3 regions of the Bradyrhizobium sp. Arg237L genome follow, and region 3 is predicted to be linked to each of the others. Evidence: riboswitches for the same ligand, from Rfam matches in the RefSeq annotation. Region 3 holds a riboswitch; each other region holds the start of a gene.
What was found. A riboswitch is a leader RNA that binds a small molecule or an ion and turns the genes downstream of it on or off. The one in region 3 is predicted to bind cobalamin.
Positions count from the first base shown of each region.

Region 1: linked by a shared signal. The riboswitch ahead of OZ411_RS31740 (ribonucleoside-diphosphate reductase subunit alpha) and the one ahead of OZ411_RS20160 (TonB-dependent receptor) in region 3 are both predicted to bind cobalamin.
Region 2: linked by a shared signal. The riboswitch ahead of OZ411_RS41225 (TonB-dependent receptor) and the one ahead of OZ411_RS20160 (TonB-dependent receptor) in region 3 are both predicted to bind cobalamin.

Region 1 is NZ_JAQMIL010000066.1:1,507-11,736, forward strand. Features, by position in the region: gene metE (5-methyltetrahydropteroyltriglutamate--homocysteine S-methyltransferase) at 1-1,342, opposite strand, end outside; cobalamin riboswitch at 1,449-1,652, opposite strand; cobalamin riboswitch at 1,785-2,004, shown strand; gene OZ411_RS31740 (ribonucleoside-diphosphate reductase subunit alpha) at 2,120-4,996, shown strand; gene OZ411_RS31745 (ribonucleotide-diphosphate reductase subunit beta) at 5,020-6,147, shown strand; gene OZ411_RS31750 (TetR/AcrR family transcriptional regulator) at 6,327-7,001, shown strand; gene pyk (pyruvate kinase) at 7,128-8,564, opposite strand; gene OZ411_RS31760 (DUF1036 domain-containing protein) at 8,561-9,094, opposite strand; gene OZ411_RS31765 (DUF1244 domain-containing protein) at 9,349-9,651, shown strand; gene OZ411_RS31770 (DUF2312 domain-containing protein) at 9,928-10,197, shown strand.
Region 2 is NZ_JAQMIL010000124.1:2,115-12,344, reverse strand. Features, by position in the region: gene OZ411_RS41245 (DUF938 domain-containing protein) at 120-794, opposite strand; gene OZ411_RS41240 (ABC transporter substrate-binding protein) at 1,151-1,981, opposite strand; gene OZ411_RS41235 (ABC transporter ATP-binding protein) at 1,981-2,754, opposite strand; gene OZ411_RS41230 (iron ABC transporter permease) at 2,751-3,794, opposite strand; cobalamin riboswitch at 3,908-4,105, shown strand; gene OZ411_RS41225 (TonB-dependent receptor) at 4,217-6,478, shown strand; gene OZ411_RS41220 (hypothetical protein) at 6,563-6,724, shown strand; gene OZ411_RS41215 (hypothetical protein) at 6,923-8,185, opposite strand; gene OZ411_RS41210 (MFS transporter) at 8,449-9,672, shown strand; gene OZ411_RS41205 (hypothetical protein) at 9,684-9,890, opposite strand; gene OZ411_RS41200 (hypothetical protein) at 10,062-10,230, shown strand, end outside.
Region 3 is NZ_JAQMIL010000031.1:57,738-67,967, reverse strand. Features, by position in the region: gene cobN (cobaltochelatase subunit CobN) at 1-1,564, shown strand, start outside; gene cobO (cob(I)yrinic acid a,c-diamide adenosyltransferase) at 1,561-2,190, shown strand; gene OZ411_RS20180 (cobyric acid synthase) at 2,190-3,677, shown strand; gene cbiB (adenosylcobinamide-phosphate synthase CbiB) at 3,650-4,621, opposite strand; gene OZ411_RS20170 (ABC transporter substrate-binding protein) at 4,623-5,504, opposite strand; gene cobD (threonine-phosphate decarboxylase CobD) at 5,514-6,503, shown strand; gene OZ411_RS20160 (TonB-dependent receptor) at 6,535-8,538, opposite strand; cobalamin riboswitch at 8,632-8,835, opposite strand; gene OZ411_RS20155 (hypothetical protein) at 9,195-9,593, shown strand; gene OZ411_RS20150 (GntP family permease) at 9,652-10,230, opposite strand, start outside.

The DNA.
Region 1 (10,230 bases), on a different contig from region 3:
AGCGCGGCAGGTTGAACCGCTCGCGCTGCACCTCGACGCGCTCGGCGAACCGGCTGGCACGATGGCGCGTGCCGTCATCGATGGCGGCGAGACGCTGGGCAACCTTCGCATCGTGAATCCGCGGCGAGATCTTGCGCGCGGCCGCGGCGGCATCGGATGCTCGGATCGCTTCGGACGCATGGGCCCGGCCACTTCCAAGAGCTGCGCCGAGGGCGGCAAGTTCTTCGAGCTTCTGCGCCGAGAATGAGAGCCAGGTCTTCACCTCGGGATCGAGCTTCGTCTCCAGCGCGAGATCGATTGGCACATGAAGCAGCGAGCACGATGGCGCGATCTGGACGCGTTCCTTGCCGAGCTTTGCGACAACGAGCTTGAGCTGATCGAGGATCCGGCTCAGATCCGCGCGCCAGACATTCCGGCCGTCGATCACGCCGAGCGACAGCACGCGCTGCTTCGGAACATCCATGAGATCGCCGAGCTGTTCAGGCGCGCGCACGAGATCGAGATGCAGGCCGGCGACCGGAAGGTCAAACGCGACCGCACGATTGCCGCCGAGCCCGCCGAAGTAGGTCGCCAGCATGATCCTGATGTCCGGCACTGCTTTGGCGATTCCGGAATAGGCGCGCCGTAGGGCTTGCTGAGCGGCGGCGTCCAGATCAGTTGCGAGACAGGGCTCGTCGATCTGCACCCATTCCGCGCCGCGGGCAGCGAGCTCGCGCAACACTTCGATGTAGACCGGCAAGAGCCGGTCGAGCAGCGACAGCGTGTCGAAATGCGCGTCCTTGGACTTGGCCAGTTTCAGGAACGTGACCGGGCCGATCAGCACGGGGCGCGTCTGATAACCCAGTGCCTTCGCCTCCTCATACTCTTCGATCGGCTTGCGCGAGGCGAGCGCAAAATACTGGTTCTTGCGAAGCTCCGGCACTATGTAATGATAGTTGGTGTCGAACCATTTCGTCATTTCGAGCGCCGCCACGCCGTGCGTGTGATGGCCATGTCCGCAGGCCTCGTCATGCGCGTCGGCCTTGGTGCCGCGTGCCATCGCGAAATAGGTCGCAAGCGGCACTGCGCCGCCGGTCCAGCCATAGGTTTCCGGGATCGCGCCGACCATCGCGCAGGTGTCGAGCACCTGATCGTAGAACGAAAAATCGTTCGACGGGATCACGGTGATACCGAGCTTCTTCTGCCGCGCCCAATTGGTCGCACGGAGCCCGATGCCGGTTTCGATCAGCGTCTTTTCGTCCGATGCGCCGGACCAAAAGCGTTCCAGCGCGAATTTCAGTTCACGGCGCGGACCGATCCGCGGCGTTCCGAGAGATGCAACAGCAAGTGAAGTGGAAGACATTGGCTTAACCCCATGAGTTGGGGGCAAAGGCCGTAGTGACACGTCTGGATTCCCTGCGCGAGGTGTGCACGGAATCGCAACCGCACCACCGGGACACCCCGCCCGAGGACGTGTATGTTGTCGAGGCAGGTCTCCTGGCTCGCGGGTCGTTGCTGCGGTCCGGCCTTCCCGAAGCTTTGCAGGCTTCAGTGGCAATTGTGGACCGCGGCTCGCCGCTTACAGTTGCGGGGGCAGCTCCGGCTTCACACCGGCTTCCCTCTTAGCTCCGGAAAAAAGATCTCTCCGAAGAACCACGACGCGTTCACTTACCGGCAAGATCGCGCGAACGTCAACTCGGATGACATCACGTGCGCGTGGCGCCGGTTGTTCACAGCATCGACGGCATGGGCCGAAATTTCTGCGCTTCGCCCATACGTCCCATTGACACCATTCCCCAAATCGCACCAGATGTAGCTGTCACGGTCCATCATGACGCAAGGAATGGTGGCTAAGAGGGAAGCCAGTGATCGCGCATTTATCGCGAGAATCCGGCGCTGCCCCCGCAACTGTAAGCAGTGAGTTGCTCCCGACTTTAGACGTCACTGATGCGGCATCGCATTGGGAAGACGGGGAGTAACGCCGACCTGCGAGCCAGGAGACCTGCCGCGACAGCAAAAGAACGTCCACGGGCGGGGTGTCCCGGCGGTCGCTTGCAGGCTCATGTCGGTGCGCCGCCGGCATCATCACGCAGCGTCGCCTCCGGCATCCGGCCCCAACAAACATCACGGGGTCTGCAAGATGTCACTCTCTCTCGATCGCGAAGCAGCAGTCGCGCCTCTCATCCACCTGCGCCCCGAAGCGATCGCGGCGCCGGAAGCGCGGCTGCCGATGCAGGTGATCCGCCGCAACGGCACGGTGTCGCAATTCGATGCCGGCAAGATCTCGGTGGCAATGACCAAGGCCTTCCTCGCGGTCGAGGGTCATACGGCGGCAGCGTCGCGCCGCGTGCACGAGGCGGTCGAGGAATTGACCGCGGAAGTCGTCGGCGCGCTGTCGCGCCGGATGAGCGAGGGCCGCACCTTTCATATCGAAGACATCCAGGACCAGGTCGAATTGGCGCTGATGCGCAGCGGCCATCACAAGGTGGCGCGGGCCTACGTGCTTTATCGCGAGGAGCGGGCGCGGCAGCGCGCCGAGCAGCAGGCCGCGAAATCTGTGAAGGCACCGAGCGGGCCGATCATCCATGTGACGCTCGCGGATGGCACCAAAGTGCCGCTCGACCATGCGCGGCTGGCGATGATCGTCGGCGAAGCCTGCGCCGGGCTCGACGGCGTCGACGCCGCGCCTGTGGTGGCAGAAATCCAGCGCAATCTGTATGACGGCATCAGCCAGGATGAACTCGCGCTCGCCAGCGTGATGGCGGCGCGCACGCTGGTTGAGCAGGAGCCGAATTACGCCTATGTCAGCGCGCGCCTGCTGCTCGACAAGCTCCGCACCGAAGTGCTGTCCTTCGTGCAGGGCACACCAACCACTGCGTCGCAGGCGGACATGGCCGTGCGTTATGGCGAATACTTCCCGGTCTATATCAAGGCCGGCATCCGCGCCGAATTGCTCGACCCCGAGCTCGCCCGCTTCGACCTGAACAAGCTCGCCGCGGCGCTGAAGCCGGAGCGCGATCTCGCGTTCCAGTTCCTCGGCTTGCAGACGCTTTATGATCGCTATTTCCTGCATGTCCGCGGCGACCGGATCGAATTGCCGCAGGCCTTCTTCATGCGTGTCGCCATGGGTCTGGCATTGCGCGAGATCGACCGCGAGGCACGCGCGATCGAGTTCTACAATCTCCTGTCCTCCTTCGACTTCATGGCGTCGACGCCGACGCTGTTCAATTCCGGCACGCTGCGGCCGCAACTGTCGTCCTGCTTTCTCACCACTGTTCCTGATGATCTCGACGGCATCTTCAAGTCGATCAAGGACAACGCGCTGCTTGCCAAATATTCCGGCGGCCTCGGTAATGACTGGACCCGCGTGCGTGGGCTTGGCGCGCACATCAAGGGCACCAATGGCGAGAGCCAGGGCGTGGTGCCGTTCCTTAAAGTTGCCAACGACACCGCGATCGCCGTCAACCAGGGTGGAAAACGCAAAGGCGCGGTCTGCGCCTATCTCGAGACCTGGCACATCGATGTCGAGGAGTTTCTCGACCTGCGCAAGAACACGGGCGACGATCGCCGCCGCACCCATGACATGAACACTGCGAACTGGGTGCCCGATCTCTTCATGCAGCGCGTCGAGGCCGATGGCGCATGGACGCTGTTCTCGCCGGACGAGACGCCCGATCTGCATGATCTCTACGGCAAGGCTTTTGCCGAGCGCTACGCGTCCTACGAAGACAAGGCCGCGCGCGGCGAGATGCGCGTATCCAAGAAGATCCGCGCGGTCGATCTATGGCGCAAGATGCTGACCATGCTATTCGAAACCGGGCATCCCTGGATCACCTTCAAGGACCCCTGCAATTTGCGTTCGCCGCAGCGCCACGTCGGCGTGATCCATTCCTCCAATCTCTGCACCGAGATCACGCTCAACACTTCGGACGAGGAGACCGCGGTCTGCAATCTCGGTTCGATCAACCTGCTCAACCATATCGGCGAGCGCGGGCTCGACTCGGTCAGGCTGAAGCGGACGGTCGCGACGGCGATGCGGATGCTCGACAATGTCATCGACATCAATTTCTACACCATCCCCGAGGCACGGCGCTCCAACCTGCGGCACCGGCCGGTCGGCCTCGGGTTGATGGGATTTCAGGATGCGCTGCATGTGCTTCGTATCCCGCTTGCGTCCGAGGCGGCGGTCACCTTCGCCGACACCAGCATGGAGGCGATCGCCTATCACGCGATCTCGGCTTCCGTCGATCTCGCCGCCGAGCGCGGCCGTTATCCGTCGTTCGAGGGATCGCTGTGGAGCCAGGGCATCCTGCCGATCGATTCGATCGAGCTGCTTGCCGAAGCGCGCGGTGAAGTCGCGATGGACCGCTCGCGCACGCTGGACTGGGAGGGCTTGCGCGAGCGCGTCAAGACGGTCGGCATGCGCAATTCCAACGTGATGGCGATCGCGCCGACGGCAACCATCTCCAACATCTGCGGCGTGGCGCAGTCGATCGAGCCCGCCTACCAGAATCTCTATGTCAAATCCAACATGTCCGGCGACTTCACGGTCGTGAACGCCTTCCTGGTCCGCGATCTCAAGGCGCGCGGGCTGTGGGACGAGGTGATGGTCAGCGACCTCAAATATTTCGATGGCAGTCTCGGTGCGATCGACCGCATCCCCGATGATGTCAAGGCGCTCTACGCGACCGCGTTCGAGATCGACAGCGCCTGGCTGATCGAGGCGGCGGCGCGGCGGCAAAAGTGGATCGACCAGTCGCAGTCGCTCAACCTCTATATCGCCAACCCCTCCGGCAAGAAGCTCGATGCGCTGTATCGCGTGGCCTGGCAGCGCGGCCTGAAGACGACCTATTACCTGCGCTCGCGCAGCGCCACCCATGTCGAGAAGTCGACGCTGAAGGGCACCGACGGCAAGCTCAACGCCGTTACAGTTGCCCCGGCGATGTCCACCGCCCCGGACTTGTCCGGCGCCATCGCGTGCTCGATCGACAATCCCGAATGCGAAGCCTGCCAGTGAGCAGCGGAATAAGGAACAACACCATGCTCGACTGGTCAGAGCCCGCCGCGCCCGCGCGCTACGCGGCCATCCCCGTCATGAACGTCACCGCAGCCGGCAACCAGACCGGCCTCGGCGCCATCGATCGCCATGGCGGCCGTGTCTCGGTCGACGACAAGCGGATGATCAACTGCCGCGCCGACGTCAATCAGTTGCTGCCGCTGAAATACAAATGGGCGTGGGAGAAATATCTTGCCGCCTGCAACAACCACTGGATGCCAACGGAAGTCTCGATGCAGGCCGACATCGCGCTGTGGAAATCGCGCGACGGCCTGACTGAGGACGAGCGCCGCGCGATCAAGCGCAATCTCGGCTTCTTCGCGGCGTCCGAAAGCCTCGTCGCGAACAACATCGTGCTCGCGATCTATCGCCATCTGACCAATCCGGAATGCCGGCAATATCTGTTGCGGCAGGCCTTCGAGGAGGCCGTGCACACCCACACCTTCCAGTACATCGTCGAGAGCCTGGGGCTCGATGAAGGCGAGCTGTTCAACATGTACCGCGAGGTGCCCTCGATCACGGACAAGGCGGCGTGGGCGCTGAAGCATACACAGCATCTGGACGATCCCGATTTCAGGACCGGGACGCCGGAAGCCGACCAGGCGTTCCTGCGCGACCTCGTCGCCTTCTACGTCATCTTCGAAGGCATGTGGTTCTACACCGGCTTCGCGCAGATCCTCTCGCTCGGCCGGCGCAACAAAATGGTCGGGATCGCCGAGCAGTATCAGTACATCCTGCGCGATGAATCCATCCACCTGAACTTCGGCATCGATGTCATCAACCAGATCCGAATCGAGAATCCGCATCTTTGGACGAAGGCGTTCCAGGAGGAGATTCGCGAGATGGTGCGGACGGCGGCCGAGCTCGAAGCAGCCTATGGGCGGGACACCATGCCGCGCGGCTTTCTCGGATTGAACGCGGCACTCTGCGAAACCTACATGCACTTCATCGCCAATCGCCGTTGCGCCCAACTCGGGCTCGCGCCGGTATTCGATGAAGCCGACAATCCCTTTCCCTGGATGTCGGAGGCGATGGACCTGAAGAAAGAGAAGAATTTCTTCGAGACCCGCGTGATCGAATACCAGAACGGCGGCGCGTTAAGCTGGGAGTAACCAAGGTCCGGCGGTGGGACCCCTTCTTTTTGTGCATTCCAGACGGCACAAATCCGTCTTGCCAGACGCCATGAATAGGTGTTCATCTTTTGTAGCGATCCGCGCTCGATCGCCCAAAATAGTGAAGTCTCGTTCGGCCGATCCCGAGCCGGCGAGAGCCTGGGGACGGGAACCGCGCCATGGTCTATCGGCGAACCCATCAAGTGGTAAAGCGGCTGGCCGCCCGGCGCAGCGCCATTCTGGCGGCGGCGCGCGAAGCGGCGGCGGATGGCGGCATGGCCGCGGTGCAGATCGCGCCCGTCGCGGTCCGCGCCCATGTCGCGGCGGGAACCGTCTACCGTTATTTCCCGTCCAAGGCCGACCTGATCTCCGAGCTGATCGCCGAGGTTTCGCGCGACGAACTCGCCGCGATTCGCCGGGCGGCCGATGCCGCGCCGGGGCCGTCCTCGGCGCTGGCCGCCGCGGTCACCACGGTTGCCGTCCATGTGTTGTCGCAGCGTAAGCTCGCCTGGGGCATCCTGGCCGAGCCTGTCGATGTCGATGTCACCGCCTCGCGGCTTGCCAGCCGGCGCGAGATCGCCGGCGAAATCGCCACTCGAATCGATGCCGCGGTACGCGCCGGCCACCTGCCGGCGCAGGACACCGCGCTCGCCGCCACCGCGCTGCTCGGCGCGCTGCATGAGTCGCTGGTCGGCCCGCTCGCGCCCGACAATCTCGACGATCCCGCCAAGCTGCGCGACGCCGTGCAAACGGTGACGCTGCTCGCATTGCGCGCCGTCGGCGTCATGGACGCCCGCGCCCGCGGCCTCGTGGTGCAGGCCACCACGCCCGCGAAGGCGCTGGTGGGGGCGTAGGCGCCAAGAGCGAAGTAGGGTGGGCAAAGCGAAGCGTGCCCACCATCTGTCGACAGTTGCGTTCCGGAATGGTGGGCACGCTGCGCTTTGCCCACCCTACGAGGTTATGCGCCGTACGAACGCCCGTCACTTCTCCGTGTCGCTTTGGGGCGCGACGGAGGCGATTCGGACCATGTTGGTGGTGCCGGGGATGCCGAGGGGGACGCCGGCGACGATGATCACGCGCTGGCCTGCGCGGGCAAAGCCATCCCTGAACGCGATGGAGTTGGCGCGGTCGACCATGTCGTCCTGGTCGCGCGCGTCCTCGGCGACGACACAATGCACGCCCCACACGACCGAGAGCTTGCGGCCCGTCGCCAGGTTCGGCGTGATCGCAACGACCGGCACCTTGGGCCGTTCGCGCGCGACGCGGATTGCGGTCGAGCCTGACGAGGTCCAGCAGATGATCGCCGAGAGGTCGAGCGTCTCGGCGATCTGGCGCGCGGCATCCGCGATCGCATCGCCCACCGTCTGCTCCGGCTCGGCGCGCTGCGCGGTGAGCACGCCGCGATAGGTCGGGTCGCGTTCCACTTCCTCGCCGATGCGGTTCATGGTGGTGACCGCTTCCACCGGATATTTGCCGGCAGCCGATTCCGCCGAGAGCATGATCGCGTCCGCGCCCTCATAGACGGCGGTGGCGACGTCAGAGACCTCGGCGCGGGTCGGCACCGGCGCCTGGATCATCGATTCCAGCATCTGGGTCGCGACCACCACCGGCTTGCCGGCGCGGCGCGCCATCCGCGTCATCTGCTTCTGCAGGCTCGGCACGCGCTCCAGCGGCAGCTCGACGCCGAGATCACCGCGCGCGACCATCAGCGCATCGGATGCCTCGATGATGTCGGCCAGCCGGTCGATCGCCTGCGGCTTCTCGATCTTCGCCATTACTGCGGCGCGGCCGCGGATCATCTTCTTGGCCTCGTGGACGTCCTCGGCGCGCTGCACGAAGGACAGTGCGATCCAGTCGATGCCCGTCGTCAGCGCGGCCTCGAGATCGGCGCGGTCCTTCGGCGTCATCGCCGACACCGGCAGGTCGGTGTCGGGGAGGCTGACGCCCTTGCGGTCCGACATCTTGCCGCCGATCACCACGCGCGTCACCGCGCGGTCGGGCGAGGTCTCTTCCGCAATCAGCCGCACCTTGCCGTCATCGAGCAATAGCGCGTGGCCGGGCCGCAGTGCCGCCAGGATCTCCGGATGCGGGAGGTTGACGCGGGTGCTGTCGCCCGGCGTCTTGTCGGAATCGAGCACGAAGCTCTGGCCGTTGTTGAGCTGCACTGAGCCCTCGGCAAAGGCGCCGAGCCGGAGCTTGGGCCCCTGCAGGTCGACCAGGATGCCGATCGGCCGGCCGTAGCTGGACTCGACATTGCGGATGGTCTTCACAAGGTCCCGCATCTTGTCATGCGGGGTGTGGCTCATGTTGATGCGAAAGAGGTCGGCGCCGGCCTCGAACAGCTTGCGGATCATTGCGCTGTCGGAGGAGGCGGGACCCAAGGTCGCGAGGATCTTGATCCGACGTAGTCTTCTCATTGCTTGCTTCCGGGCGGTGCGGCTGGAGGTAGACCAGACGCGCCTGGAGGCGTTCCGCCCGGTGGATTGGGCAGGCCTGGCACTGGGGGAGTCCCCGGTGCGACCCCGCCCGGCATTCCCGGCACCTTCTGCGCCGGCTGCTCGTTGGCTTCCGTCAGTTGTACGGTCCACGCCCGTTGCTCCCCGGTATCGACCTCGAAGAAGCCAGTGCGGTCATAGCCGCGCGCCAGGCAATTCTCGGTGCCGCGAATGGTGAACTCCTTGTCGCGCGAGCACATGAAGGCCTGGCCCGACCATTCGCCGCCGCGGTCATAGTCCAGCGCGTAGATGTAATAATAGCGCGCGACCAGATTGCCCCGCAGCAAGGTCTCGCAGGAGCGCGAGGAGATGTTCCACCAACCCTCGGTGGTCCAGCCCTCCGCGTCCTTGTAGCCGAGCGCGATGCCGACCCGGCTGGCGGTATTGTTGCAGAGCCGGAAATCGGCCGCCGCGGGGCTGGTCCACAGGCACGCCGCCACAAGCGCCAGCATGGGCAGAAGACCGGCAAGCAGACGAGGGGGGAGGGGAAGGGAATCCAGTACGATCATGAGGCGAAGCTACACCGAATCATTGACGATTTCGCGTGGCTCGGTGGCGCCTGTCAACGGAAGGCAGGCGGACTTCTGCCATCGAAAACCGCCGATCCCACCCGATTTCATGCTGTTTTGCGCAGCGATGTGGCAAAATCTGTGACGAATCCCACCTGATATCAATATGCTGGGAATCACAAACCGGGATGACGGCCATGACCATTGACGACAGGACCAGGACCGAGCTGGAAGCCGCCGTGTTCCGGCGCCTGGTGCAGCATCTGCAGGACCGCACCGACGTCCAGAATATCGACCTGATGAACCTCGCCGGATTCTGCCGGAATTGCCTCTCCAACTGGATGAAGGAAGAGGCCGACGCCAAGGGTATCGCGATCAGCAAGGATGAGAGCCGCGAGGCCGTCTACGGCATGCCCTATGAAGAGTGGAAGGCAAAATACCAGGGCACGGCGACGCCGGAGCAACTGGCCACGATGAAGAAGGCGCATCCCGGGCATTGAGGCGAGGCCTGTAGCCCGGATGGAGAGCAGCGCAATCCGGGGTCTTTGCCGCGCGCACACCAAGATTCCCGGATTACGCTGCGCTCCATCCGGGCTACGGGCCTGTACCGGGAATCACGGACTTCTCCCGCATCTCTTGTGGGCGCGCTGTGGATGAGCGCGACGTTTCCTTGACGGGAGGCGTCCCAAACTTGAGGGTCATTTCCGACACGCGATGCGTGAGGAGCGCATACCGCTCAGGACGCCTCAACACCAGTTCCATTTCAGGAGTACCCGATGGCCACCTCCGCTGCCGTCAAAGAAGAACCCGCGACCCGATTCGCAAAAGACCAGCTCAAGGCCATCATCGAACGCATCGAGCGGCTGGAAGAAGAGAAAAAGGCGATCTCGGACGACATCCGCGACGTCTATGCCGAGAGCAAGGGCAACGGATACGACGTCAAAGCCCTGCGCACGATCGTGCGCCTGCGCAAGCAGGATCCGAACGAGCGCCAGGAACAGGAGACGATCATCGAGACCTACATGCAAGCGCTGGGGATGATCTGAGGCGCTAGCCGGATAACGACACCCCTGTCGTCC
Region 2 (10,230 bases), on a different contig from region 3:
AGCGCGGCCCGATGACAGGCTCCGCGTGAACCCGGAATCCATTTCTCCGCCCGCGTATGCTGCGCAATGGATTCCGGGCTCGCGACTTCGTCGCGCCCCGGAATGACGCGGAGGAGCGGTCACGCGCACGCGAATTCCAGGATCATGTTGTTCGCGGGCATGTCTACCGCCTCCTCCAATGACAGACCGACGCGCCCCGCCAGCTTCTCGATATCGGTGATGTCGCGCACGCCCCAGTCGGGATCCTGGTTGCGCAAGGATGTGTCGAACACGGCGTTGCTGAGCGCGGTGTGCTTGCCGTCGCGCTTGAAGGGGCCGTAGATGAACAACCGGCCGTCGTCGCGCAGGCGGCGGGCGGCGCCTTCGAACAGGCCCTCGGCGACGCGCCAGGGCGCGATGTGAATCACATTGGCGCAGAACACCGCGAGCAGCTTTGGCAGTTCGCCGCCCTCAGGCGCAGCACCGGGCCAAGCCGGATCGGAGAGATCGATCCTCAGCGGCGGACGGATGTTCGGAAGGGCGGCGTATGCGCGCCAGGCCGCGATGCTCTTCAGATGCGCGTCGTTGAGATCGCTCGGCCACCAAATGATGTCGGGGGTCCGCTCCGCGAAATACACGACGTGCTGGCCAGTGCCGCTGCCGGCCTCCAGCACGTCGCCGGATCGGCCCAAAAGAAATTTTTCCAGCACCGCCCAGATCGGCTGATGGTTGCGATGAAAGGCAGCCGCATCAAGCCGGCCGTCGGCCTCGACCCGCCCGCCGTCCTTGCCGAATTCGACCACAAACTCTGGCATGATGCTCTCCTTTGCCTATCGTACAAAACGCAACACCGTAGCGATCCTGCTATTCCGCGCGCGCCGTCGCAATGCGCGATTTGGGCGCGCCTTCATCATAATGGTTACGGCCGTAGCCCCGGATGAAGCGGAAGCGTAATTCGGGGCGAGCGCACCCATCTCTCCGCTCGTCATTCCGGGATGCGAAGGCGCAGGCCCGGAATCCATTGCGCCGCATGCGCAAGTGGAAGAATGGATTCCGGGTTCTCGCGGAGCCTGTCATCGGGCCGCGCTTTGCGCGGACCCGTTGGCGAGCCCCGGAATGACGAGCTGAGAGATAGATTGCTTCGCTGCGCTCGCAATGACGGGGGATGGAGCTACCGCGCCACGCGCTGCAACTCCTTCGTCAGCACGTCCAGCGCGTCGGCGAGCATCACGCCGCCGCAGACGGTGAGACGTTCGGGAAGCACAATGCGTTTCTCCGGCGGATAGAAGTGCTCCAGCGCCGGATGCAGCAGGAAGGCGCGGCCGTTGTCTTCGGCGCGGTCACCGGCCTCCGACACCAGGATGAAGTCCGGTCTCAGTTGCACGATCGCTTCCAGCGAGGCGTAGCCGCCGGCTGCGACGCCGAGGTCGCCGGCGGGATTGAGCAGGCCAGCTTCGGTCAAGAGCGACGACACCAGGCTGTCGCTGCCGGACACCCAGCCACGGCGCGCCAGCGGCAGCACGCGATAGTGCCTGCCGGTTGCGGCCTGACGTGCGCGGGCGATTGCGGCGTAGAGCCTCGTGATCGCGGCTTTCGCGCGATCCGGATGCTGCACGATGTCGCCCATCTCGCGGATCTGGTCCTTCACCTCGTCCAGCGTGCGCGGCACGCTGAACTCGACGAGATGAAGGCCGTTTGCTTTCAAGAGCTCGCGCGTTGCGCGCTTGTCGAACAGGCTGGCGACGACGATGTCGGGCTTCAGCACCAGCGCGTCCTCCGCGCCGCCGGAGAGAATCGGGAAGCGGCGCGCCTTGTCGGCGGCGAATGATTGCCAGGCCTCGCGGGAGAATCGGCTGAGGCCCAGGATCTGCTGGGGATCGGCGAGCGAGAGCAGCAACTGATCGCTGCAGACGTTCATCGAGACGATGCGCGGCGGGCTCGCCGCAAGCGCGACAGTGGTGGACAGGGCGAACGCTGCAAGGAATGCAGCGAGGCGCCGCATCAGATCTCCGCCCACGGCACGATCACCGTCTCGCGCTGATATTCGGCGCGGAAGGCGCTGACGCGGAACACATCGGCCATGACCGTCTCCGACAGCGCATCCGCCGGCGCGCCCTGCGATGCGAGGCGCCCTTGCGCCAGCACCAACGCATGGTCGGCAAAACGTGCGGCAAGGCCGAGGTCGTGCGTCACCACGATCACCAGCACGCCCTTGTCGGCTGCCGCACGCAACCCCTTCATGACGTCGATCTGGTGGCGCGGATCGAGCGAGGCGGTGGGCTCGTCCGCCAGGATGATCGGCGCCTCCACCGCAAACACGCGCGCCAGTGCGACGCGGCTGCGCTCGCCGCCGGAAAGCTCGGTGACGCGGCGCTCGGCGAACTCCATGACGTCGGCGGCCTGCATCGCCCGCACCACCGCCTCGACATCGCGCGGGGACAGCCGTGCCGGATCGGTGGCACCATGCGGATAGCGGCCGAGCGCGACGATGTCGCGCGCGGGTAGCGGCCAGTGCACCATGTGCCCTTGCGGAAGATAGCCGAAGCGTTTGGCCCGTTCGCGCAGCGGCAGCGCGGCGAGCGCCTCGCCACCCACCCTGATGACGCCATCGGAGGGAATGAGGCCGGCGAGCGCGCGCAGCAACGTGGTCTTGCCGGCGCCGTTCGGACCGACCAGCGCAACGAGATGACCTGAGGCGAGTTGCAGCGACACGTCGCTGAGCACGCGGCGGCCGGCGAGCGCTACGTTGAGATGTTCCGCGACAAGCGCCGTCATGCGACGCCTCCGCCGAGCGCGCGGCGCTCACGCATGATGAGATAGAGGAAGAACGGCACGCCGATGATCGAGGTCAGGACGCCGACCTTGATGTCCGAGGTCGACGGGATGATGCGCACCGCGATATCGGCCGCGAGCAACAGCGCCGAGCCGGCGAGCGCGCTCGGCACCAACAGCCGCGCCGGGTCGTGGCCGATCACGGGCCGCATCAGATGCGGCGCGACCAGGCCAATGAAGCCGATGGTGCCGGTGACCGCCACCGCGCCGCCGACGCCGAGCGCAACGCCTGTGATCACGAACAGCCGCAGGCGGCCGACATCGACGCCGAGACTTTGCGCGGTCTCTTCGCCAAGCGTGAGCGCACGGAAGGCGCTGGCCTGCGAGAGCAGGATGGCTGCACCAGCAACGATGAACGGCAGCGCCAGCGCGACATGCTGGAAGCTGCGATCCTCCAGCGAGCCGAGCAGCCAGAACGCGATCTCCAGCACCAGGAACGGATTGCTGGCGAGGTTCATCACCAGCGCCGTCGCAGCGCCCGCAAGGCTCGAAATCGCAAGCCCGGCGAGGATCAGGATCAACAGCCCCGCATTGCGGCCAGCGATCGCGAGCAGCACGAACACCGAGCCGAACGCGGCGATGATGGCGGCGACCGGCAGCGCGTAGGAGCGGACATCGGCCAGCCCGAGCGCGATCACCAGCACCGCGCCGAACGCCGCCGATTGCGGCGCGCCGAACAGCGAGGGCGAGGCTAAGGGATTGCGCAACAGGCCCTGCAGCGCCGCGCCTGACAGACCGAGAATGGCGCCGATCGCGAACGCCAGGATGGTCCGCGGCAGGCGGATCTCGCGCACGATCACCTGCGTTACATCGCTGCCGCCACCGAACAACGCCTCGATCACCGTCAGCGGCGACAGCCGCACCGGACCGGTGCCGAGCGAGATCAGCATCAGCACGGCAACCAACGCAATCATCGCAACGGTCGCCCCCAACCGCCGCCGCGCGGCGAGACCCGCCGCTATCGTGAAATCCTGTGCACTCATCGCGCCCTGCTTCTTGCAGCGAATTCGGTGGCAGACAAGCGACACCGGAACAAAAAAGCGTATTGGGGATGGGGCGCCGCAGTTTCGCCGGGATTGACTCGGGCGTCGCCAAAATCCTAGATGGCTCCGACGGTTCCTATCGGGATCAAAAGGGAATGCGGTACCGGGAAACTTCCCTCAAGCCGCGGCTGCCCCCGCAACTGTATGCGGTGAATCCTTCGTCATATGCCACTGGGCGTCTCGGTCCTGGGAAGGCGACGAAGGGTAACGACCCGCGAGCCAGGAGACCTGCCGTCTTACGTGGTCACACGCGACGATGTCGGTCGGGGAGTACAGACATTTGCTTCACCTGAAGCGCGAAACGCGATGGTGAGCCTCGGATCGCTGTGACGTGCCACTGACGTCATACCGAGGTCTCGCCGATGTTCTCTGCTATCACCGCCACCAAGCAACGCCGGGCGCTCCTGCTCGCGTCGAGCATGCTGGCGCCCGCCTTGTACGTTTCTGCCGCGCTGGCGCAGCAAGCGTCCTCCGAACAATTGCCACCGGTCGAGGTCAGAGCGCCCGGCGACCACAACCGCACCCGTGCCAAGCCCGCTTCCGACGGCACTCCAGGCCCCCGGCGTCCCGCGCCGGGCCAGGTGCCGACCAACGCGCAGCCGGCCGGCGGCGCAGGGTCTAGCGGCACCGCCGCTAGCGGAGCGTCATCCGGTGGTGGCGGCAGCCCGCAATTCGCTGGCATTGTCGGGACGTCCTCGACCGTGATCACCGCCGACGACATCGCGCATTCGCCTTCACACACTTTGCCGGAAATCATCGCGCAGGCGCCGGGCGTGCAGTTGCAATCGCTGTTTGGCGGCGTGAACGGCGCCAAGACCTCGGTCGACCTGCGCGGCTTCGGCGCGTTCGCCACCGCCAACACGCTGTTCCTGCTCAACGGGCGGCGCCTCAACGACATCGACATGGCGCAGGTCGATCTCTCGACCATCCCGCTGGATTCGATCGAGCGCATCGAGATCACCCGCGGCAACAGCGGCGCCGTACTCTACGGCGACAACGCGATCGGCGGCGTGATCAACATCGTCACCAAGACCGGCATCGGCGGCCCGCCGGTCTCGATCCGGGGCGAAGCCGGGTACGGCTCCTTCAACCAGCGCATGGCCGCGATCTCGACCGCGATGAATTCCGGGCCATGGTCGGCGTCGTTCTACGGCAACGGCATCAAGTCCGACGGCTACCGCGTGAACAATGCGCTCGACCAGCGCAACGGCGTCGGCAATCTCAACTACACGACGCCGGACCTGAAAGCATTCCTGACGGTGACCGGCGACGACCAGAAGCTGGGCTTTCCGGGCGGCCGAATCGTCGACCCATCCGCCGGCATCAACCAACTCGTCACCGACCGCAGGGGCGCCGCCACGCCGTTCGACTACGGCAACCAGCAGGGCGCGAGCGCGACGGCCGGCTTCACCAAGACGCTCCTGAACGGCGTCGACCTGATCGTCGATGGCGGCTACCGCCAGAGGGATACGCAAAGCGCTTTCTTCGGCACCTCGCCATTGATCAGCGCGGCGTCGACCTACAATGACGCCGCGCTGCAGACCTGGTCGATCACGCCGCGGCTGAGCATCAACAATTCGATCTTCGGGATTCCGTCGTCGATCCTGACCGGCATCGACTATTACGACGCGACGTTCCACCAGCAGCGCGGCGCGTTCCGGGGCGTGCCGCCGATCCATACCTACGACCTGTCGCAGCAGTCGCTCGCCGGCTATTGGATGCACACGGTCGGCCTCTTGCCCACGACCGATTTCTCCTATGGCGCGCGGGTGCAGAACACCTGGCTCAACGCGCGCGACCGCTACGATCCGAACGCGCCGTTCGCCTTCGACGCGCAGGCGACGCCGCTCGACCAGAGCGAGACCAACTACGCGCTGCATGTCGGCGTCGAGCATCGCTTCACCGAAATGTTCTCGGTGTTCGCCCGCGCCGCGCACGCCTTCCGCACGCCCGATGTCGACGAGCGCGTCTCGACGGGTCCCGCGTTCGACGCCTTCTTCAATCCGCTGCCGCAGAATTTCCAGTTGAAGACCCAGACCTCGCATGACGTCGAAGGCGGATTCCGCGTCAAGACGGGCCGATTCCAGGTGCAGACCAGCGTCTACAACATGGACCTCGAGAACGAGATCCATTTCAATCCGGTGCTGTTCTTCAACGTCAACCTCGAGCCGACCCGGCGCTATGGCTCCGAGACGCAGGCTTCGCTGCGCGTCAGCGATACCGTGTCGCTGCGCGGCGGCATGGCTTACACGCGTGCTGTGTTCCGCGAGGGACAGTTCGCGGGCAACGACGTGCCGCTGGTGTCGCGCTACACCGGCAATCTCGGCGTGACCTGGAATATCTGGGACAACTATCTCGTGCTCGATGCCACGCTGCGCGCCTGGAGCTCGCGCGTCATGGATAACGACCAGGCCAATACGCAAACGCGCATTCCGGGCGATGCGACGATCGACCTCAAGCTCAGCGGCGCCTATGAGCATTTCTTCTGGTCGGTCAGCGTCAACAACCTGCTCAATGCGCTCTATTACGACTACGCCATCGCCTCGAACTTCACGCCCGGCCGCTTCAACGCCTATCCGCTGCCGGGCCGGACTTTCCTCGTAAAGGCCGGCGCGACGTTCTGAAGCGATCAGCCGGTCCATAAGCCGTGCGCGGACCGGGTTGTTCCGCCCGAATCAGCCACTATGTCGTGGTGATGGGAGATCGATATGGGCGGGATCGGGAAGACAAACCAACCTCCAAAGCAGGAAGGCGGCAAGCCGAAGCCGCCGCCTCCACCTGCGCGCCACGACGAGGACGACGACTACGAAGACGGCGACATCGCCACGCCGAAGCGCGACCGCTACGGCCCCGACGACGAGCCGTTGTGAGACGCCTCCCGTCATTGCGAGCGTAGCGAAGCAATCCATCGCGCCGCTTGCGGAGACGTGGATTGCTTCGCTGCGCTCGCAATGACAGGGTGAGAGCGTTGCCCAGAATTGTAGGGTGGGCAAAGCGCAGCGTGCCCACCATTTCACGGGCGGTGCAAGGGAAGGTGGGCACGCTGCGCTTTGCCCACCCTACGGCGGCTACGGCGGCTGATGCAGTCCGGCGAAATCCTCGCGCTCGATCTTGCGGATGCTCTTCAGGTCGAGCAGATGCGCGCCGAAGCCGCCGCGGGCGACCGTCCTTGCCAGTTTCGGCGAGACCAGGGTCAGACCAGCCGTCATCGCCAGCGGCACGGCGCTGAGCCAGTCGAGCTGCACCGGCGTCAGCTCTTCGGTGCTGGCGTTGTAGGGCCCTGAGGTCTTCAGGAGATCGCCGCACTCAACCAGAATGTCGCGCCTGGTGCCGCCGCGGGAGGCCTGGCCGAGCAGCGCCTGCATCGCCAGATGCGTCCGCACGCCGGTGCGGCTCTCAGGCAAAGGCTGCGGCGTCTCGCCGAGCGAAACGCGCAGCAGCAGATCGACGAGGTCGGTGCCGGCCCGGAAGGCATTGAGCGGCTCGACCAGGCGCGGATTGCAGTCGATCAGGAGCGGCACAGGGCTGTCGATCGGCATCACGTAATCGACCGACAGCGCGCCGTGCCAGGCCAGCGTTTCTCCAATCGCTTCCAGATAGGCGTGCACCTGCGGACGGCTGACGCTTTCCTTGATCGCCTCGCCGCCGCCGACGCCGGGCGCGACCTGCCGGTAGGCGTGAAAACCGACCAGTTTCCCAAAGCAAAATACCGACTGCGCCTTCTCCGTGGTGCCGGTGACGAGATCCTGCACCAGAAGCTCGTCGGCAAAGGTATCGCTCGCGCCGAGCTCGTACAGCGCGATGTTGAAATCGGCGTCGTCGCGCACGAACCAGATGCCGCGGCTTGCCGTGCCGACCGAAGTCTTGATCACGGAGGGAAAGCGGATGGCCTCACGCAGCTCGCTCTCCGAGGTCACGATCCGCGTCGGCGGCTGCGGCAGACCCAACCGGTCGAGCAGGCGGCTGAAGCCGGCCTTGCTGTGCACCATCCGGTAATTGTCGAACCGCGGCAGCGCCAGGCCGACGCGGCCCTTCAATCGCGCCTCGGCGCGCGCGAACAGAAAACCCTGCTCATGGGTCGGCAGCAGCACGTCGAACGGCGCCTCCAGGAGCCGCTCGATATAGCCAAGGAAGCCCTCGGGGTCGTGGCGCAATCCCGGGCAGCGGTGGAATTTCCGCACAAAGCGCGAATAGCGCGACAGGCACCAGGGCGAGGGATCGCAGACTTCGACATGGTAGCCGGCAAGACCGAGGATCGTGATCGCCTCGCGCGCCGAGGTGCTCGCCCCCTCGGGGATCAGGACGCGCAGCTTTCTTGCCGGATCGGTCATGCCAGATCATTGCTGCAATGCGAGTGGCTTGTCTTGCCGCTTTAATGCCGCATGTCGCTCGGTCGCGGTTCGCCGGGTCAGCCATGCAGCGGCCTTCATGGACAAATAATGCCCAGCCGATATTTTCGCGCCAGATCATGATCCGAGCGGATCATGATCTGGCTCTCTGTTTGAGCATGATCTTTTCGGAAAACCGGTTCCCACTTTTCCGGATCATGCTTTAAGCCCCGCCGGGCATCACATTTGATGGGCTTCTCACTGATATGGCTGACGTTCTCGCCGCACCGCAGCAATTGAAGACCGACAGCGCGGCGCGCACGCTGACGGGGATTTCGATCGCGCATTGGGTCAGCCATTTCCATATCTTCGTGCTGCCGATGCTGTTCCCGTTCCTGAAAGAGCGGCTCGGCGTCGGCTATATCGAGCTCGGCTTCGCGCTCACCGTATTCGCGCTGGTCTCCGGCCTGACGCAGGCGCCGATCGGCTATCTCGCCGACCATATCGGCGCGCGAAAAATCCTCCTGATCGGGCTCTGCCTGGGCGGCTTTGCCCTGATCGGGCTCGGTTCGCATTTGAGCTATCCCGCGCTGATCGCAAGCGCGATTGGGCTCGGGCTTGCCAACAGCGTCTATCACCCCGCCAACTACGCGATCCTGTCGGCACATATGGACGAGGCGCGGATGGGCCGCGCGTTCTCAGTCCACACCTTTGCCGGCTTCCTCGGCGGCGCGGTGGCACCTGCGATCATGGCGGCGCTGGTCGCGGCAATCGGCGGGCTCGGCGCATTGATGGTCGCGGGCGCGATCGGCCCGCTGGTGGCGCTATTGCTCGTCGTCATGGGCACCCCCGACGCGGGCGCCGCGAAGGACGGGCCCGAGGGCAGCGAGAAGGTGAAAACCAGCGTGATGACGCCGGCGATCATGGTGCTGACCGTGTTCTTCACGCTGCTCAGCCTGTCGAGCGCGGGGATCAATAATTTCGGCGTGGTGGCGCTGATGGGCGGCTATGGCGTGTCGTTCTCGTCGGCCAATATCGCGCTGACCGCGTTCCTCGGCGCCAGCGCGGTGGGCGTGCTCGCCGGCGGCTATCTCGCCGACCGCACCCACCGCCACAGCCAGGTGGCGGCGGCCTGCTTTGCGGTCAATGCTGCGATCGTGGTCGTGATCGCGCTGGTCAACCTGCCATCGGCGGTGCTGACCGCTGCGCTGGGCCTGGCCGGTTTCCTCGGCGGCGTGATCACGCCCTCGCGGGACATGCTGGTGCGCAACGCGGCGCCTCCCGGTGCGGCCGGCCGCGCCTTCGGCATCGTCTCCACCGGTTTCAACTTCGGCGGCATCGCAAGCCCGCTGCTGTTCGGCTGGATCATGGACCACAACCTGCCGCATTGGGTGTTCGGCGCCTCCGCCGCCTTCATGGTGCTGACGGTGCTGCTCGCGCTCGTCACCGACCGCAAGCCGCAGGGATCGGAAGCGCGCGCAGCGGCTTGATCACCTGTTGTTTAGACCTCCTCGCGAGCGATCGCTTCCAGACGATCCGCGCAATCGCTCAGGCCGACATAACAGGCGACACCGAGATAGATGGTCTGAAGCGCGCGAACGCCGCGGTCTCGACGTGTCGGCACGCACGCGGCGCCGGTAACGTGTTCGCCGGCCTCGGCAGGCCGCATGGAAACTGCGCACTGGTTGCCTTTGGTGGTCGCGGTCACGAGAGATCTCCGCAGTGATTTTCAGGGGACACTGCGGTGCGCCTGTTACGGTCCGATCACTGCCTCGAACTAAATGCTTACGGCTGTAACCGATCGCGATAATCTGACCGGGAGGCGAGCCAACGCGGCTTGATGCGATCCTGAGCTGGCAACAGAAGAGGAGACATCTCAATGCAGGAGTACGATCTTTACATTAATCCGCAAAAGCCGACGTTAGGCCTCTATGTGCGCAAAGGGGCCGGTCTTCCCGATCTGGCCAAACCTGAGGAATGGGCATTTGACGGCACAGCGGCACAAGCCGAATTGCCGCCAGACCTTGTGAAAAGGATCGAAACCAACG
Region 3 (10,230 bases):
ACTGGCGCTCGATCTCGGTCTTGTCGATTTCGACCCGCTGACCCGCGATCTCGCTGCCCCATTCACAGGGCCACGGCCGGCGGTCCTGGCCGCGCTTGGCTCGAACCTGTGGCGGACGACGGGGGACACTGTCGAACGGATCGAAGAACTGGCGTTGCGGCTAGTATCGGGCGAAACGATGCCGGACCCATCGTGGATACGCACCGCAGCCGTGCAGAACTGGATCGAGACGAGATTGCGGCCGGCCATTGACGCGAGCCCGCCGCAAGAGATGGCGGCATTGCTGCGCGGTCTTGATGGCCGCTTCGTGTCTCCCGGTCCGTCGGGAGCGCCGACGCGTGGCAGGCCCGACGTGCTGCCGACCGGCCGCAACTTCTTCGCTGTCGACGTGCGCGCGGTGCCGACTCCGTCGGCTTGGCGAATCGGACAATTGGCCGCCGAACGGCTCGTCGAATCCTTCTGGCAGGAAACCGGCGAATGGCCACGGACGATCGCGCTGTCGGCCTGGGGGACCGCCAACATGCGCACCGGCGGAGATGATGTTGCACAGGCGCTCGCCTTGATTGGGGTGCGGCCAACGTGGGAGGAGACCTCTGGACGGGTGACCGGCTTTGCGATCACGCCCCTGTCAGAACTGAGACGTCCGCGCATCGATGTCACGTTCCGTGTCTCGGGCCTGTTTCGGGATGCGTTTCCGACCCAGATGGACATGATCGCGAGCGCGGTGGCGGCTGTCGCGGCGCTCGACGAACCTGATGACGCCAATCCGATCGCCGCGAATGTCCGCCGCCGGCGGCAGACGCTGGAAGCAAGCGGCATCAGCCGCGAGCTCGCCGAGCGCCGCGCTGCTCATCGGGTGTTCGGCTCAAAGCCCGGCGCCTACGGCGCGGGGCTGCAAGCCTTGATCGACGAGGGCGGCTGGGACGATCGCGCTGATCTGGCCGACGTCTATCTGGATTGGGGCGGTTATTCCTATGGCGCCGGGGCGGAGGGCAGCGCTGCCCGCGACGATCTTGTCGAGCGGCTGGCCGACGTCGACCTGATCGCACAGGCCCAGGACAACCGCGAACACGATATCCTGGACTCCGACGACTACTATCAGTTCATGGGCGGATTGGCAGCCGCCGCGTCGACATTGCGCGGGCAGGCGCCGCGCATTGCGCATATCGATACGTCGCGGCCCGAGATGCCGGCGGTGCGATCGCTGGCGCACGAGATATCCCGCGTGGTGCGGGGCCGCGCCGCCAACCCGAAATGGATCGCCGGCGTGATGCGGCACGGCTACAAGGGCGCATTCGAGATGGCTGCGACCGTCGACTATCTGTTCGGTTTCGCGGCCTCGACCGATGCGGTCTCGAATCATCATTTCGATCAGTTGTTCGCGGCCTATCTCGAAGACGACCGGGTGCGAGATTTCATCGAGCAGTCCAACCCGGCGGCGCTCCGCGAGATGGCTGCCCGGTTCGCGGAAGCAATCAGGCGCGGATTATGGACACCACGCTCCAATCGCGCCGCGGATGTGATCGCCGAAAGTCTGCACGAAGCAAAGAGAGAAATCGCATGATGAACCCATCTCACGAAGCCGATGACGAGAATGCCCGCCATCGCGAGAAGGCCCGGAAGCACAAGGCCGCGCGCGACAAGATCATGGCGACCAAGACAGGCGAAAAAGGACTCTTGATCGTCCATACCGGCACCGGCAAGGGCAAGACATCAGCCGCGCTTGGTATGGTGTTTCGGCATATCGGTCACGGTTATCCCGTCGCCGTCGTTCAATTCACGAAATCTCCGAAGTGGGACACGGGAGAAGCACGGCTGCTGGCCAAATTTCCAGAGCTCGTGACCTTGCATGTGATGGGGGAGGGCTTCACCTGGGAAACGCAGGATCGTGAGCGCGACATTGCAGCCGCGCGGAAGGGCTGGGAACGCGCCAAGGAGCTGATCCGCGACGATCGCCATCGCATGGTCCTGCTGGATGAGCTCAACATTGTCCTCCGTTACGACTACCTTCCGATCGACGAAGTGCTTGCCTTTCTCCGTGACGAGAAGCCGGCCGACAAGCACGTCGTCATCACCGGCCGCAACGCGCATGCGTCGCTGATCGAGATGGCCGATCTGGTCACCGAGATGACGCTGGTCAAGCATCCGTTCCGCGCCGGCGTGAAGGGTCAGAAGGGGATAGAATTCTGATGGCAAGGCCGACGCCGGCGCTGATGATCCAGGCCACTGGCTCCAACGCCGGGAAGTCGACTGTTGTCGCGGGCCTGGCGCGCGCGCTAGTGAGGCGCGGCCTCAAAGTCGCGCCGTTCAAGCCGCAGAACATGTCGAACAATGCGGCGGTGGCAGTCGATGGCGGCGAGATCGGCCGCGCGCAAGCAGTGCAAGCGCGCGCCGCGCGGATGCCGCCCAGCGTCCATATGAACCCCGTGCTGCTGAAGCCCGAGACCGACACCGGTGCGCAGGTGATCGTGCAGGGCCAGCGGCGTAGCACGCTTCGCGCGGCCGATTATCTCGGAAAGAAGGCGGCGCTGCTGCCCGCGGTGCTCGACAGTTTCGCGCGTCTCGCGCAAGTGGCGGATATCGTTCTGGTCGAAGGTGCGGGCAGTCCGGCCGAGATCAATCTGCGCGCCGGCGATATTGCCAATATGGGCTTCGCCACGGCAGCCGATGTACCTGTCGTGTTGCTCGGCGATATCGATCGCGGCGGTGTCATCGCCAGCCTTGTAGGGACGCATCTCGTGCTGGAGGCCGAGGAGCGCGCGCGCATTCGCGGCTTCCTGATCAACAAGTTCCGCGGCGATCCCAGGCTGTTCGACCAGGGACTTGAAGCGGTCACGCGTCTAACCAGTTGGCCGTCGCTCGGCGTGGTGCGGTGGCTACCTCAGGCAGCCTGGCTACCTGCCGAGGACGCCGTTGATCTCGATCGCGTGCAGACGTCTTCCGCGCGGAAGGTCATCGCCGTTCCTGTGCTTGCGCGTATCGCCAATTTCGACGATCTGGATCCGCTGGGCATGGAGCCTGGCGTGAGGCTGGTGTTCGTGAGGCCGGGCGAACCGATCCCGGTAGACGCCGATATCGTAATCCTGCCCGGCAGCAAATCGACGATTGGCGATCTCGCCTTCCTGCGTGCGCAGGGCTGGGATATCGACATCAAGGCGCATGCGAGGCGCGGCGGTCAGGTGCTCGGATTGTGCGGTGGCTACCAGATGCTCGGCCGGACGATCGCTGATCCCAATGGCATTGATGGTGCGGCCGGTACGGTCGAGGGGCTGGGGCTGCTCGATATCGCCACGACGATGGATGCCGAAAAATCGACGACGCTCGTGCGGGGTATTCATTGCGCCACAGGCAGCCCGATCGAAGGCTATGAGATTCATCTCGGCCGCACCAGCGGTGAGGATTGCGTGCGCCCGGTGGTCACGATCGACGGTCGCCCCGACGGCGCCAGCTCGGCCGATGGTCGCGTGCAGGGGACGTATCTGCACGGGCTGTTTGTCAATGACAGCTTCCGAAAGGCGTGGCTGGCCAATCTCGGCGTCGCTTCGTCTGTCGCTTATGAGGCGCGGATCGAGTCGGCACTCGATGCGCTCGCCGACCATCTGGAAGCGCATCTCGACATCGATCGCATGCTCGAGATCGCACGGAGCCGTCAGACCACGAACGCCAGTGCCGCATAGATCGCTGCCTCCAGCGAGCACGCTGCAATCAGCAGGTTGAGTGCGCGACGGATGTCGGCAGAATCGGCATCCATCCGGGCACCGGCATTGAGGAAGGGGTCATCGACGAGGCGGTCGCCATAACGGCGTGGCCCGGCCAGCGCGAGACCGAGCGCACCTGCCATGGCGCTTTCCGGCCAGCCCGCATTCGGCGACCTGTGCTTTGAAGCGTCGCGCCACACGATCTTGAAGGCCTGCGCCGTGGAGCCGCCTGCGATCGGCGCGACGAGCGCGATCAGGATGGCGGCCAGCCTTGCAGGGGCGAGGTTGAGCAGATCGTCAAGCCGCGCCGCTGCCCAGCCGAAGGATTCGTAGCGGGGACTGCGATGGCCGATCATTGAATCGGCAGTGTTGATGACCTTGTAGACGAACAATCCCGGCAGCCCGAGCAGCGCCAGCCAGAACACCGGCGCGACCACGCCGTCGGAAAAATTCTCCGCGCAGGATTCGATCGCCGCGCGCGAGACGCCGCTGGTGTCTAGCTGTTCCGGATCCCGGCCGACGATCATGGATACCGCGCGCCTTGCCCCGGCAAGTCCACCGTCGGTGAAGGCGGAGACGACCCGGCTGACGTGCTGATAGAGGCTGCGCTGCGCGATCAGGATGGAGGCCACAAGCCCCTGGGCTGCTTGCCCGAGCAGTGTCGATCCCAGCGCGGCTTCCAGCAGCAGGCCTAGGCCTGCGCAGATCGCGACCAGCACGCCGGTGGTTAGGCATCCCGCGGCCTTGCGCTGTGCGGCCGACCATTGCTCGCGGTTCAGCGCGCGATCGAGCATGTTGATGGCCGAGCCCATCAGCGCCACCGGATGCGGAAAGCGGCGCCACAGCAAATCCGGATCGCCGATGAGCCCATCGAATGCGATCGCCAGCACCTCGATCAAGATCGTCTCGCTTCCCGCCAGCATGTCATCGCGCCACGCGGCTTAGTTCGGAGACGAGGCGTTCCAGCGCCTCCGAAAGCATCGGCCCACCGCAGACCGTCAGTTTCTCGGGGATGACCAGGCGTTTCGACGGCGGATAGAAACGTTCAAGCGCCGGATGCAACAGGAAGGCTTCACCTTCGTCCTCCGCGAAGTCGCCGCTGTCAGATACAAGGAGCAAATCGGGTCTCAGCTTGACGATCGCCTCCAGCGACGCAAAACCTCCAAGCTTGTAGCCGAAATCGCTTGCCGCGTTCTTGAGGCCGATCGTGGCCAGCATGGAACTGATCAAGCTGCCACCACCCGAAACCCAGCCGCGCCGCGACAAGGCCAGCACGCGATAGGGGCGCTGCGATACCGCCTCCTTAGCGTGCTGGATTGCCGTGTCGAGCCGCCGTATTTCCGATGCGGCGCGATCCGGCTGGTGGAGGAGTTCACCCATTTGCCGAATCTGGCTCTTCACGTCCTGCAGCGAACGCGCCGCGTCGAATTCGACCACGCGCACGCCCTTGTCCTTCAGCAATTCCCGTGTTGCACGTTTGGTGAACTTGCCGGCAACCACCGCGTCCGGTCGCAATATCAGGACATCTTCGGCTTCGCCTGATAGTCGAGGGTAGGCTGCGGCCTTTTCCGCGTTCCAGGAGCGGGCGCGGTCGCGTGAATAGGGACTGAGGCCGAGAATCTGGCTTGGATCGGCCAGCGCCAGAAGCAGTTGGTCCGTGCAGACATTGATGGAAGCGACGCGTGGTAGATCGGCTGCATGAGCGGCATGTCCTCCGAGCAATGCTGCCAGCAACGCGAACGTTGCGCCGATCGCCGGCCGCAGTAGGCCAACAAGGGTCTCGCGCAGGAGCGCGATTGATGGCATGAAGCGATCATGAAGCACGGCGGTGATCTGACGGAAGCCATTGCGCGCCATGGCGGCGAGCCTGCGGACTGGCTCGACCTGTCGACCGGGATCAATCCCTGGCCGTGGACGACTCGGCATCCCGTTCCAGGCAGTGCATGGACGCGCTTGCCATCGCGGGCCGACGAGCAGGACCTCCTCGCCGCGGCGCGCGAAGCTTTCGGCGTACCCGACGATGCGGATATCGCGGCCGCCACCGGCACCCAGACGCTCATTCAATGGATCCCGTATCTCGCAGGTCCCGGAGCGGTTGCGATCGTCAGTCCGACCTATGGCGAGCATTCGGCGGCGTGGAGCAGCGGAGGCAGGGAGATTCTCGCAGTGAATGATCTCTCCGCGCTGCCTGAACGCGCCATTCACGCGGTCGTCGTCAACCCCAACAATCCGGATGGACGTATCGCCGATGGCGGGGCGTTTCGGCACGTTGCCGAGCGGCTCGACCGCCGCGGAGGCTGGCTGGTTATCGACGAGGCCTTTGCCGATGTCGATCCCGCCATCAGTGCGGCCAGAATGAGCGCCGACCTTCCCATCCTCGTGCTGCGTTCCTTCGGCAAGTTCTATGGGCTCGCGGGGCTTCGCCTTGGCTTCGTGATCGGCCGACGCGACATCGTTGAACGTATCTCGGCGGCGCTGGGTCCATGGCCAGTCTCCGGCCCGGCGCTCCACCTGGGCACGGCCGCCTTGCGGGATCGATCCTGGGCCGACGAGACGCGCGTGAAGCTCGCTCGCCAGTCGAGCAAGCTGGATCATGTCCTTACAGAGGCCGGCCTTCAGCTTGTCGGAGGGACCACGCTCTTTCGCCTTGCCTCCCATCCCGATGCCCCGAACTTGCACACCGAACTGGCACGACGCCACATCTGGTGCCGCAGCTTCGACTGGGCACGCGAATGGCTGCGATTTGGCCTTGCGTCGGACGATGGTCTCGATCGCCTGGCTAGCGCGTTTCGCTCGATCGGATAGCGCATCCCGCGCGCTCATCATCACATCCGTTTCACCAGTGGGCACTGAACCCGGCGTAAGCCGCAGGCCCGGTCGTGCCGTAGTTGTACACTTCCTGATAGTGCTCGTTGAAAATGTTCTCGCCGCGCAAGTACACCTTCCAGGTCTCATCGATCTTGTATTCGGTATAGAGGTCGACGCGGACGTAAGGGTCCAGTGGCTGCGTCTCGTTTGAACCGCTGTAGCGTTTCGACACCGCGAGCACGCGCGGCTCGATCAGCCAATCCTTGATCGGTGTGATCGGGAACGAGAATCTCGCCAGGTTTTCCGGCCGGCGCGCCAGCGTCAGGCCGGTCGAAAGATCCTTGGCCTGCAGATAGGTATAGGCGGCGTTGAATTTCAGGTAGCCCGGCAGGATATCGACGTTGACCCCGAGCTCCAGTCCGTCGGTTTCGGCGCGCGAGACGTTGACGTAGTGCCCGAGCGGATGCGCCGCATCGGTCACAAAGTCGATCAGGTTGCTGAACCGGTTGCCGAAGCCGGTCAGCGAAACCACGACGCGGCCTCCGAACAGGCTTTGGTCGATGCCGGCGTCGCAGCCGAAGCTCTCCTCGGGGCTGAGCGCGGAATTGCCGTAAGTCGGCGCATACAGTTGATAGAGCGTTGGCGCCTTGGCGCCTGTCCCGGCGCTCGCATGCAGCTTGGTGCCGGTCTCCGCGATCGTGTACGCCGCGGTGGCTCGCCATGTCTCGAACCGTGCGACGTCAACGACGTCGTCAACCCGGCCGCCCATCGTGATGTTGAGCCGCTCGCCGATCGGCAGTTGCCACAGTGCGAAGACTGAATTCGTGTCCTGTGTCCCGGCGAGCTGTGGCGTCGGCGCGCCGGGAATCGGCAGCAGGTTGGTGGTGGAGGTGCTCGCCGTTTCATGCTGGACGCGCGATCCGATGATGAGCGATCCGAGCGGGCCGACCTTCAGGTTGCCCTGATATTCCAGGCCTGTGCTGTCGCCGACGAAATTGGAGAGGATGGAGGTCGTGTTCTGCGGCAGCTTGTTGGTCTTGTAGGTGACGTCGTCGAACGAGCGATCGATGTGCGTTTCAAACGCGCTCACGCTATGGGTGAGGATGCCACCGAACGTGTCGAATGAGGCGCGTCCCCAGACCTGCTCGAGAAGGCGCGTCGCGCTCGACGGCGTGTCCGGGAACGTTCCGCTGGCTTGGTCGTAGGCGGACCGCGTGAACGAGGCCAGCATGCCCGTCTCCAGGCGCACGCCTTCGCCGGCGTCGTAGCCGACGCGTGCTGAGCCGCCGACGCGGTCGAAGCCGTCGCGCTCGAGGGGACCATACTTGGCTTCGAGCGCGGGGATGCGATAGCCGTAGCGTGAAAAGCCGTTGCTGTGCTGCCCGTTTCCCGTGAATGCGTAGGACCACGGCCCCGAGGTTCCGGTCAGCGATGCGCTGCTGCTCGCCGTGCCGTAGCTTCCTCCCTCGGTGCTGACGTCGAGCTGTGCCGGACCGGAGCCCTTCTTGGTGATGATGTTGACGACGCCGCCCATCGCGTCCGATCCGTAGAGTGCGCTCTGCGGGCCTTTCAGCACCTCGATCCGCTCGATCGCGCTCGGGGCGAACATCGCGAAATCGAAATCGCCACTGGCGGCGGTCGGATCGTTGACCCTGATGCCATCGATCATGACCAGCGTCTGACCGGTATTCGCGCCGCGCAAGCGCACATTGGTCGTTGCGCCTGGCCCGCCGCTTTCGGTGATATCGAGCCCGGGCACCGTCCGCAGCGCGTCGACGAGCGAGGTCGGATTGCTGGTCGCGAGCACTTCGTGCGTGACCACGCTAACCGAGCTTCCGGTACGGCTCGCCGGCTCCAGCGTACGGTCGGGGGTGACAACGACTTCGGGAGTTGCCGGAGCGGCTTCGGTACTGGGCGCTGGGCGCGCAGGACCAGTCGTTGAAGACCTTTGCCTGTTCCTCGTGGGAGGTTTGGACCGGACCTCCGGATTGATGACAACAGCAGGAAGCTGTTCGGGACCCGATTGGGCCATCGCGCCAGTGTGACTGCATGCGACAACGGCCGCACACCCGGCAAGAAAACGCCGCAAGCTCATAAATGCCCTTCCGCCGACCCACCGTCGAACGAGTTGATACTCGTCAACGGCCGGTCTCCTGGCTCGCGGTCGTCTCGCGATCCGCCTTCCCAAACCTGCCCGGCAGGTCCAGTGGCATCCGGATCGCGAAAAATATCCGCTTACAGTTGCGGGGGCAGCCGCGGCATTGGGGAAGATTCCCGCACCGCGTTCCCGTTTCACCCTACAAAGGGCACCGATGACGTGCGCAAAGAAGCACAAGGCGGAGCAAAACTCAAATCGATAACGATCAGAACCCAACAGCATTTTTCCAGATCGCTGATAGCGGCGACCTGAATGACGAACACAGAAAGTTGCTGACAGGCGAAAGGACGGCAGATGGCCAATCCTGCAGCCTTATGCGAGCATGACATGTCACCCACACGCGGCGCTAGACCTGGATGATTCTGCTGACGTGAGCATCGACAGATTCAACGGAGGAACAGGAAATGTCGCTCCCATGCAAACTCGAACGCAGCCTCCTCAGCCACGACGAATACGAGACGATCCGCCTCACGCATCATCCCGCCATCTATGACGTCGAGCCGACCGATCTTGCGGACATGCGATCCCGCTTGCGCAAGATGCGCGATAAGGAGCGAACGCTCGGCCGACAAAAGCGGCGAGAGACGCGCGGAAAAGGTCAGGCTCGCGGCGCGAACTTCCCTGGAACCGCCGAGCGCCCTTCGCAACGCAAGCAGGTCTTTGCCGCAGCACTGAAGCGGGTAAACGGCGAGCTCAGGCGTCTTCACAACCTGGCAGCTCGGACCGCCAATGTCGAAGCGGCTCGAAAGGCTCTCGCGCTGCGAGCCGCGAGCTTTGTTCCCTATCCCTCCGCCGGATCCACCGCCAATGAAGGCAAGGTGCCGCGCTTGAGCACGCGCCGAAGAAAGATCGTCACAGGCGCGCGAATCGGACGAGTGTCGCAGGCGACGAAAGTCGCTCAGGCAATCCGCGATGCGCGAGGTGCATGAGCCTGCGCTGATCGGCCCGGGCCAGCTCGATCGGCCAAGTTAGCGGTAATCTCAGCCGTCAAAACGATCCAAAAACCGAACCCAGTATCAAGACGGCAACAAGTGCGATAATGCAACTGACGATCACGGTCATCACCATGTCGAGATAGCTTTCACGGTGAGTCAGACCACTGATTTGCAATAGCAGCAACACCGTGCCGTTGTGGGGGAGGGCGTCGAGAGTGCCCGCGCTCATCGTTGTTATGCGATGCATCAATTCGGTATCGATGTGATGCTCCGTGCCAAGACGCAAGAAGTCGTCGCCAAATGCATTGAGCACAATTGCCATACCGCCAGAAGCAGTACCGGTCAGCCCCGCCAGCACATTCATAGAGACAGCCAATGAGACCAGCGGTCCTCCGGAAATCGAGAATACCGCATCGCGAACCGTCGCAAATGCCGGCAACGCGGCAACCACTGCGCCGAATCCGACAAGACTAGCGATCATCAACATCGGCAAGGCTGCAGAATTCGCCCCGGCGTCGAGACTTTCGCGCAAGGATGGCAAACGTCGGAGGTTGATGAGAAGGACCGTCAAGTTTGCCGCCGCGAGAGCCACGACAACTGACCAGACGCCGGACACGGCCCCGATCGTAGT